3 regions of the Solwaraspora sp. WMMD1047 genome follow, and region 1 is predicted to be linked to each of the others. Evidence: riboswitches for the same ligand, from Rfam matches in the RefSeq annotation. Region 1 holds a riboswitch; each other region holds the start of a gene.
What was found. Region 1 has a riboswitch for cobalamin ahead of O7627_RS32395 (prenyltransferase/squalene oxidase repeat-containing protein). Riboswitches for the same ligand answer to the same signal wherever they lie in the genome.
Positions count from the first base shown of each region.

Region 2: it holds a riboswitch for cobalamin, as region 1 does, so the genes downstream of both, cobN (cobaltochelatase subunit CobN) here and O7627_RS32395 (prenyltransferase/squalene oxidase repeat-containing protein) in region 1, are expected to answer to the same signal.
Region 3: it holds a riboswitch for cobalamin, as region 1 does, so the genes downstream of both, O7627_RS04805 (ribonucleoside-diphosphate reductase subunit alpha) here and O7627_RS32395 (prenyltransferase/squalene oxidase repeat-containing protein) in region 1, are expected to answer to the same signal.

Region 1 covers NZ_JARUBL010000001.1:7,083,491-7,086,759, reverse strand. Annotated here, with positions in the region: gene O7627_RS32400 (hypothetical protein) at 1-148, opposite strand, end outside; gene O7627_RS32395 (prenyltransferase/squalene oxidase repeat-containing protein) at 172-1,212, opposite strand; cobalamin riboswitch at 1,299-1,434, opposite strand; cobalamin riboswitch at 1,640-1,724, shown strand; gene O7627_RS32390 (prenyltransferase/squalene oxidase repeat-containing protein) at 1,841-3,269, shown strand, end outside.
Region 2 covers NZ_JARUBL010000001.1:5,816,400-5,819,668, reverse strand. Annotated here, with positions in the region: gene cobN (cobaltochelatase subunit CobN) at 1-1,337, opposite strand, end outside; cobalamin riboswitch at 1,417-1,542, opposite strand; gene O7627_RS26520 (precorrin-3B synthase) at 1,609-2,931, shown strand; gene O7627_RS26515 (precorrin-8X methylmutase) at 2,928-3,269, shown strand, end outside.
Region 3 covers NZ_JARUBL010000001.1:1,024,649-1,027,917, forward strand. Annotated here, with positions in the region: gene O7627_RS04795 (sigma-70 family RNA polymerase sigma factor) at 1-14, shown strand, start outside; gene O7627_RS04800 (ABC transporter substrate-binding protein) at 22-906, shown strand; cobalamin riboswitch at 964-1,170, shown strand; gene O7627_RS04805 (ribonucleoside-diphosphate reductase subunit alpha) at 1,285-3,269, shown strand, end outside.

The sequences.
Region 1 (3,269 bases):
TGAAGTCGACGACGACGGTGACGCCGGTGCCGGGTGCGCAGGCGGCGGCGTGGGCGGGGCGGGTCAGCGGGTCGACCGCGACCAGTCCCGCGACCAGCACGATGACTGCGGCGAGTGCCGCGAGCCGGCGGCGGATCGGTATTGTCATGGTTCCTCCGTACGGTGCCGAGCTCATGTGCAGGCCAGGGTCGGTGCGTCCGGCCGGGAGCCGGTGGCGGAGAGGTTGACCAGGCTGGCCCCCGCAAGCCCTGGTACGGCCTGCGCGGTTGCCCTGGGCGCGGTGCTGGGATCGAAGCCGCTGGCGGCGTAGGCGATCGCACCCCGGTCGCCGGGGTCGCCTTGGCAGTCGACCCGAAGGCTGAGCAGGAACTGGCGGGCACGCCACCAGGTCAGCAGCCGACCGGTCGTCACCAGTGCCTGGGCGGCCAGGCCGGTGCTGTTGGCGTTGGCGACCCCGCCCGCGGCGAACGAGCCGTCCGCGGCCTGGACGGCGACCAGCCACTGCGACGCGGCGTGGGCTTCGTGCCATTCACCGGCCGCGACCAGTGCCTGAATCGCCATCGCGGTGGCGTCGACGTCGCTCGTGCAGGTGGCCAGCGCGAACTGGACGGGGAAGCCTCCGTCCGGACACTGACTGCTACTCAGGTACGACACCGCTTGTGGTGGCGCCCCGGCGGCCCGGTCCAGGGCGATGACGGCGAACGACTGGCTGAACATGTTGCTGTAGTCACCGAACGCGGACTGGTCGGAAAACCGGCCCGACGGTGCCATCAGGCCGGTGAGACGGGTGATCAGATCGACTCCGCCGAAGGAGGCTGGATCGAGGCCACGGACCTGGGCCGCGAGCGCAAGCTTGGCTGTGGCTCCGGCATAGGCTTCGATGCCGTCACCGATGTATCCGGTGATCACGCTGGGTTCGGCGAGCCAGGTGATCGCGTTGGTGGCGTAGGTGTCGGCCTGCTTCGCGGCGGCGAAGGTGAAGATCGCGTCGATGGTGAGGCCCTGGTCGGGGTAGGCGACGCCGTCGAAGACGACTTCGAGGCGTTCACCGTCGACCAGTTGTCGGGCGAGCCAGCCGGCGGCCGCGTCGGTCCGGTTGTGGGTCTGCGGCGGCGTCGCAGAAGCGGGGGTGGCCGCGGTCACGGTCAGGGCGAGAGTTGTGAGGACGCTGGTGGCGATGAGGCGGAAACGATCGCGGCGGCGAGCTGCCATCGGACGGCGCCTTTCCGGCCCGGGTGCCGAAGCAACCCGGGAGGCGCCGGGTAGCCCCGACCCGTGGGCCACGACGGGTGGGAAACCTTCTGCAGCCGGGCGTGGATGGGTATTCGGGCTCGCGGCGTGAGGTTCGCCGCCTACCGTTGCGGGCCAGCGCCGGCTTCCGACCGGACTTCCCCCATCAACGCACAGGTGTTGATCTGCTACGCAAAGTGTGGGGGGGTGGGTCTCGGTCGTCAACGGCGCTGCCGTGGTCCACCTGGGATCAGCCGGGGCCGAATACTGTGAGGTGGCTGTCAACCACTGTGCGGATCCGCTATTCGGTCCGATCGGCCGGCAACGGTGGCGCCGGGTGAGGAGTCCCGACGTCGCGCGTCTGACATACTCGGTAGCGGCCCGTCACAACTGAATCTGCTCCCAGTCGGGGGAAGCCGGTGCGATGCCGGCGCTGACCCGCAACCGTGTGCGAACCGGTGTCCCTTGAGGCACCGCCGCGAGCCGGAATGCCCGACCGTGGAGTGAGCGGCTCACACGTCGTGGTCTACGGATCGAGCCCCGGGTCGGCCATCGCCATCGGCGGCGGGCGGATGCGGTGCCGGTCACCGCTCCCCGAAAGGTCCCCTCGATGGCTCGTCGCCTGCTCTGCCGGTTCCTTCCGGCCGTTGCCGCCCTCGCGTTCCTGACCACCAGTGCCGGAATCGCCGTCATCCATCCGGCTACACCGGCGATGCGGCCGGTTGCCGTCTCCGCCGGAGTCGGGGCGGATACCGCCGCCGGGTCCGCATCCCGTTGGCTGGCCGGCCAACTCGTCGACGGTGGACTGCCAGGCTTCGTCGGTAGCGATTGGGGACTGACCATCGACGCGCTGCTCGCCCTGCGCGCCGCCGAGGTCGAGCCAGCCGCCGTCGCCGCGATCACCAGAAGCCTGGCGGCCAACGCCGACGGCTACGCGGCCATCCGTACCGAGGCGGGAGATTTCATCACCGGTGGTTCGACGGCCAAGGTGCTCGTGGCGGTGGTCGCGGCCGGCCTGGATCCGACCGACTTCGGCGGGCACGACTGGCGGGCGCGTACCCAGGGCCTGATCCATGGGTCCGACGAGGGCGCCCGGGCGGGCTGGCTCCACGACCTCAACCTGGGTACGGCGGCCGGGTCCAACCTCTTCGGTCAGTCGCTGGCCGTGATCGGGCTGGCCCGCTCCGGCGGCGTACCGCAGCCGGCCGTCGATTTCCTGGTCAGACAGCAGTGTCCCGGGGGTGGGTTCCGGCTCTACCCCGGTGCCACCGGCACGTCCTGTGTTGATGATCCGGCGACGGAACAGAACATGGACGTCGACGCCACCGCCATGGCGGTCCAGGCCCTGCTCGCCGCCGCCGAAGCCGGAGCGAGCGGCACCGCCGGGCCGGTAGCCGCGGCCACCTCCTGGCTGCTCGCGGAACAGGCGGCGGACGGATCGTTCCACGGCTCCGGCTTCACCGACTATCCCAACACCAACAGCACCGGTCTCGGTGGGCAGGCGCTCGCCGCCGTCGGCGAACGCGACGCCGCGGCGAAGGCCGCCGCGTTCATCGCCGCCCAGCAGCTCACCCCGGCGAACGCCGGCGCGGCGGCGGCCCACGTCGGCGCGATCGCGTACACCTCCGACGCGCTGGCCACAGCGGTCACGAACGGCATCGGAGAGTTCGAACTGGACCAGTGGCGTCGGGCCAGCGCCCAGGCCGTCCTCGGCCTGGCACAGGTACCGCTCGGTCAGATCGGCACGGGAGGCCCGGTGCCCGAGCCGTCCGCCACGCCGACGCCCAGCACGGCCCCAACGGACACCCCGACGCCGAGTGCCAGCCCGAGCACCACTCCGACGGCGACCGCCAGCCCTGGCGCGCCAGAACCGACGCCGACCGTCGCCCCCACCGGCACCCCGACGCCCCCAGCCCCCCCAGCCCCACCCGGTGGCGGACCGCTGCCCACCACCGGAGCCTCTATCGTGACGTTTGTCCTGGTCGGCGTCATGACGATCGCCGCCGGAGCCGCTCTGCTCCTGGCGGGCCGACGTCGCC
Region 2 (3,269 bases), 1.3 Mb from region 1:
AACCAGCGCAGGTAGCTGGCCAATCGGATCCGCACCGGGTTGCCGGCGAGCTGCTCCTCGGTCAGCCACTCCTGATCGTGGCCGCCGGCCGCGATCAGGGCATGGATCAGCCGGTCCCCGTCCGGCGCGGGAGCCGCGGCGTGCCCGTCGGCGGGCGGCGAGTCGGTAGGCGGCGCGTCGGCGGGCACCAGGCCGGGTAGCGCGTCCGGTCCCTCGGTCGGGCCGACGTCGTACCCCTGGGCGGCCATCGCCCGCAGCAGCGCGACCGCGCTGGCCGGGGTGTCCAGCCCGACCGCGTTGCCGACCCGGGCGTGCTTCGTCGGGTACGCCGACAGCGCCAGCGCGATCCGGCGCCGGGCGGGCGGGGTGTGCCGCAGCCGGGCGAGCCGGACGGCGATCCCGGCGACCCGGCCGGCCCGTTCCGGATCGGCCACGTAGCGGGGCAGCCCGTCCGCGTCGGTCTCCTTGAACGAGAACGGAACGGTGATCAGCCGGCCGTCGAACTCGGGCACCGCGATCTGGGTGGCCGCGTCCAGCGGGGAGAGACCGTCGTCGCTCGCCGACCAGGTGGACCGGCTGGCGGTCAGGCTGAGTGCCTGCAGGATCGGGACGTCCAGGGCGGCCAGCGCGCCGACGTCCCAGCTGCCGTCGTCCCCGCCGGCGGCGGCGTCGGCCGGCCGGGTGCCGCCGGCGGCCAGGACGGTGACCAGCAGGGCGTCGGCCCGGCCGAGCGTGGCCAGCAGCTCCGGCTCGGGATTGCGCAGGCTGGCGCAGAAAATCGGCAGCGCCCGGCCGCCGGCGCCGTCGACCGCGTCGGCGAGCGCCTCGACGAAGGCGATGTTGCCGCTCATCTGGTGCGCCCGGTAGTAGAGGATGCCGATCACCGGCCCGTCCGGGCCGGCCGGCTCGCGCGGCAGCAGACCCCAGCTCGGCTGCTCGACCGGCGGCGCGAAGCCGTACCCGGTCAGCAGGACCGTGTCGGAGAGAAACCCGAACAGCTCCCGCAGGTTGTCCGGACCGCCCTGGGCCAGGTAGGCGTGCGCCTGGGCGGCGGTGCCGACCGGCACCGTGGAGCGGGCCATCAGGTCCGCGTCCGGGGTCTGCTCACCGCCGAGCATCACCACCGGTACGCCGCTGGCGCGCAACGCGTCCAGCCCTTCCGACCACATCCGGTAACCGCCGAGGATGCGAACCAGCACCAGGTCGGCGCCGGCGAGCAGGTCGGGCAGGTCGGCCGGACCGCGTTCCAGCCGGGCCGGATTGGCCAGCCGGTAGTCGGCGCCACTGGCCCGCGCGCTGAGCAGATCGGTGTCCGATGTGGAGAGCAGCAGGATCATGCCGTGACCCGGCCGGCAACGATGAGCATGGGTGACTCCTCCCCGGGTCCGCGCCCGTGGTCGTCGTGCGCGCTGGCCGGAGTCTCCTGGCTCCCGGATCGACGCTCGCCCCGACCTTCCGGCTCGGTGTCGAGCCGTGGTCTCGCGTGGGGGTCACTCCCCGGTGACAGTGGCGGGACCGCCCCGGATTCACACCGGGTTCCTCCGTGTCCACCGCGTGCTGCTGGGCCGGCGCGGGGTTGCGCCGGTGGCCCGACTCTACGATGTCGCCATGCCCGACGTCGTGCCGCCTCGCTCCGCCGGTGACCGGTGCCCCGGCGCGCTGCGGGTGCACGAGGCCGCCGACGGCGGCCTGATCCGGGTACGCCTGCCAGGCGGGCAGCTCGATCCGGCGCAGCTGCGGACGGTGGCCGACTGTGCGGCGGAGTACGGCGACGGCACGCTGGAACTCACATCCCGGGCGAATCTGCAGATCCGTGGCATCCCGCCGGGTGGCGCCGCGGCCCGGTTGGCCGACCGGCTCGCCGGCGCCGGGCTGCTCCCCACCGCCACCCACGAGCGGGTCCGCAACATCCTCGCCTCACCATTGAGTGGTCGGGACGGCGCCGGCCGGCCGGACATCCGGGAACTGGTCCGCGCGCTCGACCGGGCCGTGCGGGCCGAGCCGGCACTGGCGGCGTTGAGCGGGCGGTTCCTGTTCGCGCTGGACGACGGGCGGGGTGACGTGGCCGGTCTGGGCGCCGATCTGTGCTGGCGGGCCGACACCGGCGCGTTGCTGCTGGCCGGCCGGGACCATGGACTGCGGATGCCGATCGTCCGGGCGGTGCCGGGCCTCGTCGCCGCCGCCCACGGCTTCCTCCGGCTGCGCGCCACCGAACCGGAGCCGGCCGCCGTGTGGCGGGTGACCGACCTGTCCGGCGGCCCGGCCCGGCTCGCCGAAACACTCGCGGCGGCGAGCGCCGACCGCCCGGCCGGGGCGCTCGCGGCGCCCGCCGGGCGGGTGCCGGAGATCACCGATGACCCGGCGCCGGCTCCGGGGGCGGTGGCCGCCCCGTACGGTCGGCTCTGCGTGGTGGCCGGCGCGCGGCTGGGCCGCCTCCGGGCCGACCAGGCCAGGCTGCTCGCGGAGATTTCCGCCGAGGTGGAGGGTGGGTCGCTCGTGGTGACACCGTGGCGGAGTGTGGTGGCCGACGCCGGGCCGCAACCGGTCATGGGCCTGCTGGCCCGGATGGACGCGGCCGGGCTGATCGTCGAAACCGCCTCGCCGTGGGCCGGGGTCAGCGCCTGCGCCGGCCGGCCCGGCTGCGCGCGGTCACTGGCCGACGTCCGGGCCGACGCCGCCTCGGCGGTCGCCGCCGCCGGCCCGGTCCCGGACGGCCGCGAGCCGACCGGCGGCGAGTCGTTCGGCGGTTCGGCGGCCGGGCGCCGGCTGCGGATGCACTGGGCCGGCTGCGAGCGGCGGTGCGGTCTGCCGGCCGGCCCGGTTGCGGTGGCCGTGGCGACCGGGGACGGCTACGCGGTGACCGCCCCGGGCGGCCCACCGCCGCCCGGACCGCTGGCCGAGCGGGTCGCCCAGGCGAGGACGCCCCGGTGAGCGCCCCACCCCCGGCCGGACCGGACTACGACTACGTCCGCGACGGGGCGGAGATCTACCGCCGCTCGTTCGCCACCATCCGGGCGGAGACCGACCTGGCCCGGCTCCCCATCGACCTGGCCCAGGTGGCGGTGCGGATGGTGCACGCCTGCGGCATGGTCGACCTGGTCGACGACATCGCCGCCGCCCCGGACGTGGTACGGCGCGGCCGGGCCGCGCTGGCCGCCGGGGCGCCGATCCTGTGCGACGCGGCGATGGTCGCCGCCGGCATCACCCGGACCCGGTTGCCGGCCGGCAACGAGGTGATCTGCACGCTGCGACACCCCGACGTGCCGGGG
Region 3 (3,269 bases), 6.1 Mb from region 1:
GGGCGGGTGCATGATGGGGTGATGCGTCTGGTGTCGCTGCTGCCGTCCGCGACGGAGATCGTCTACGCCCTGGGGCTCGGCGACGACCTCGTCGGGGTGACCTTCGAGTGCGACGAGCCGCCGCAGGCCCGGGCCGACAAGACGGTGGTGGTCGGCGGCCGGGACACCCGGGGGATGAGCCCGGCCGAGATCGACGACTACGTCAAGTCCCGGCTGGCGGCCGGGGAGGACCTCTACACCCTGCACGCCGGGGCGATGTCCGAGCTGGCGCCGGAGCTGATCCTGACCCAGGACCTGTGCCGGGTCTGCGCGCTGCCGTCCGACCACGTCTCCGACGCGCTCGACCACCTCGGCTGCCGGTCCGACGTGCTCTCGCTCGATCCGTACACGTTGGACGAGGTGCTCGACACCATCGTCGAGGTGGGGGCGCGTACCGGCGTACCCGATCGGGCGGCGGCGCTGGTCGGCGGTCTGCGGGACCGGTTGTCGGCGGTGGCGGCGGCGGTCCGGGGCCGGCCCCGGCCCCGGGTGGCGGTCGTCGAGTGGGTCGATCCGCCGTTCACGGCCGGGCACTGGGTGCCGGACCTGGTCCGGGCGGCCGGCGGCGAGCCGGTGGCCGGCCGGCCGGGCGCCCGGTCGGTGCAGACCACCTGGCAGGAGTTCCACGACGCGGCGCCGGAGGTGATCATCGTCTCGCCGTGCGGGTTCCACCTCGACGGGGCGGTCCGGCAGGCCGAGACGGTCGCACCCCGGTTCCCGGGGGTGCCGGTCTGGGCGATCGACGCCGACGGCCTGGTGGTCCGCCCCGGCCCCCGCCTGGTCGACGGGGTCGAGGCGATGGCGGCGATCCTGCACCCGGACGCGGTCGCCACCCCGGCCGGCCCGGTGATCGCCCGGGTGGCCTGACCCGCGCGACACGCCCGACACGACATCTGGGTGGACGCGAGGCTCTCGCTACTAGATATAGTGACCGCGCAGTTTGGTTCGGCCGGGCACCCAGCCCGGTCGGGGTAACAGGGAACCCGGTGTGAATCCGGGACTGCCCCGCAGCGGTGAGTGGGAACGACCGCCGTCATGACGCACTGGGCGCAAGCCTGGGAAGCGACGGCCAGTAGGCAGCGACACGCACGCCCACGAGTCCGAAGACCTGCCACTGTGCCGCGTGCCCGCGACGGGTGCGCGGGAGTCCGAGGCCGCGCGGGACGGCCGACGGCGGTGACGCTGCGCGTCCACGCCTGTCCGCCCGCGCGCCCTCCACCCGGAGGCGACAGCGAGGAGCGACAGATGCGGGTCCGCAAACGCAGCGGGGCCACCGAACCGGTGGACGTGAACAAGATCGTCCGGGCGGTCGAGCGGTGGGCCGACGACCTGACCGACGTGGACCCGCTACGGGTGGCCACCAGGACGATAAGCGGCCTCTACGACGGCGCCACCACCGCCGAGCTGGACCGGCTGTCGATCCAGACCGCCGCCGACATGATCGGCGAGGAGCCGCAGTACTCCAAGCTCGCGGCCCGGCTGCTCGCCGGCTACCTCGACAAGGAGGTACGCGGGCAGCAGATCGCCTCGTTCAGCCAGGCCATCCGGCTCGGCCACGCCGAGGGCCTGATCAGCGACGAGACCGCCCGGTTCGTCGCCACCAACGCCCGCAAGCTGGACGACGCCATCGACCCGGCCGGTGACCTGCGGTTCGAGTACTTCGGCCTGCGCACCGTCTACGACCGCTACCTGCTGCGCCACCCCAGCAGCCGGCAGGTCATCGAGACCCCGCAGTACTGGCTGCTGCGGGTCGCCTGTGGGCTGTCCGAGCACCCGGCCGAGGCGATCGACTTCTACCGGCTGATGTCGAGCCTGGCCTACCTGCCCAGCTCGCCGACGCTGTTCAACTCCGGCACCCGGCACACCCAGCTGTCGTCGTGTTTCCTGGTCGACTCGCCCCGCGACGAGCTGGACTCCATCTACGACCGGTACGCCCAGGTCGCCAAGCTGTCCAAGTTCGCCGGCGGGATCGGCATCTCCTGGTCCCGGGTCCGGTCCCGGGGCGCCCTGATCCGGGGCACCAACGGGCTCTCCAACGGCATCGTGCCGTGGCTGCGCACCCTGGACGCCTCGGTGGCGGCGGTCAACCAGGGCGGCCGGCGCAAGGGCGCGGCCTGCGTCTACCTGGAACCCTGGCACCCCGACATCGAGGAGTTCCTCGAACTGCGCGACAACACCGGCGAGGACGCCCGGCGCACCCACAACCTGAACCTGGCGAACTGGATCCCGGACGAGTTCATGCGCCGGGTCGAGGCCGACGAGCTGTGGTCGCTGTTCGACCCGGCGCAGGTGCCGGAGCTGCCCGACCTGTGGGGCGACGAGTTCGACGCCGTCTACCGGGCCGCCGAGGCCGAGGGGCGCTACGTGCGCCAGGTCAGGGCCCGGGACCTGTACGGCCGGATGATGCGCACCCTGGCCCAGACCGGCAACGGCTGGATGACCTTCAAGGACCGCTCGAACAAGCTCTCCAACCAGACCGGCGCGCCCGGCAACGTGGTCCACCTCTCCAACCTCTGCACCGAGATCGTCGAGGTCTCCTCCGACGACGAGACCGCGGTCTGCAACCTCGGCTCGGTGAACCTCGGCGCGCACCTGGCCGGCGGGGACGTCGACTGGGACCGGCTGCGCCGCACGGTCCGGACGGCGGTGACCTTCCTGGACCGGGTGATCGACATCAACTACTACCCGAGCGAGCAGGCGGCGGCGTCCAACCCGCGCTGGCGCCCGATCGGGCTCGGCGTGATGGGGCTGCAGGACGTCTTCTTCGCGCTGCGGCTGCCGTTCGATGGGGAGCCGGCCCGGGAGCTGTCCACCCGGATCGCCGAGGAGATCTACCTGACCGCCCTGGAGACCTCGGTCGAGCTGGCCAAGCGGTTCGGCCCGCACCCGGCGTACGACCAGACCCGGGCCGCCGCCGGGCAGCTGCAGCCCGACCTGTGGGGGGTCACGCCCACCCAGACCGACCGGTGGGCCGCGCTGCGGGAGCGGCTGGCCGTGCACGGGCTGCGCAACTCGCTGCTGGTGGCGATCGCCCCGACCGCCACCATCGCCTCCATCGCCGGCTGCTACGAGTGCATCGAGCCGCAGGTCTCCAACCTGTTCAAGCGGGAGACCCTCTCCGGCGAGTTCATGCAGATCAACACCGCGCTGGTCGGGGAGCTGAAGGCGCACGGGCTGTGGACCGAGCAGATCCGGGCCGAGATCAAGCGGGCCGAGGGGTCCGTGCAGGG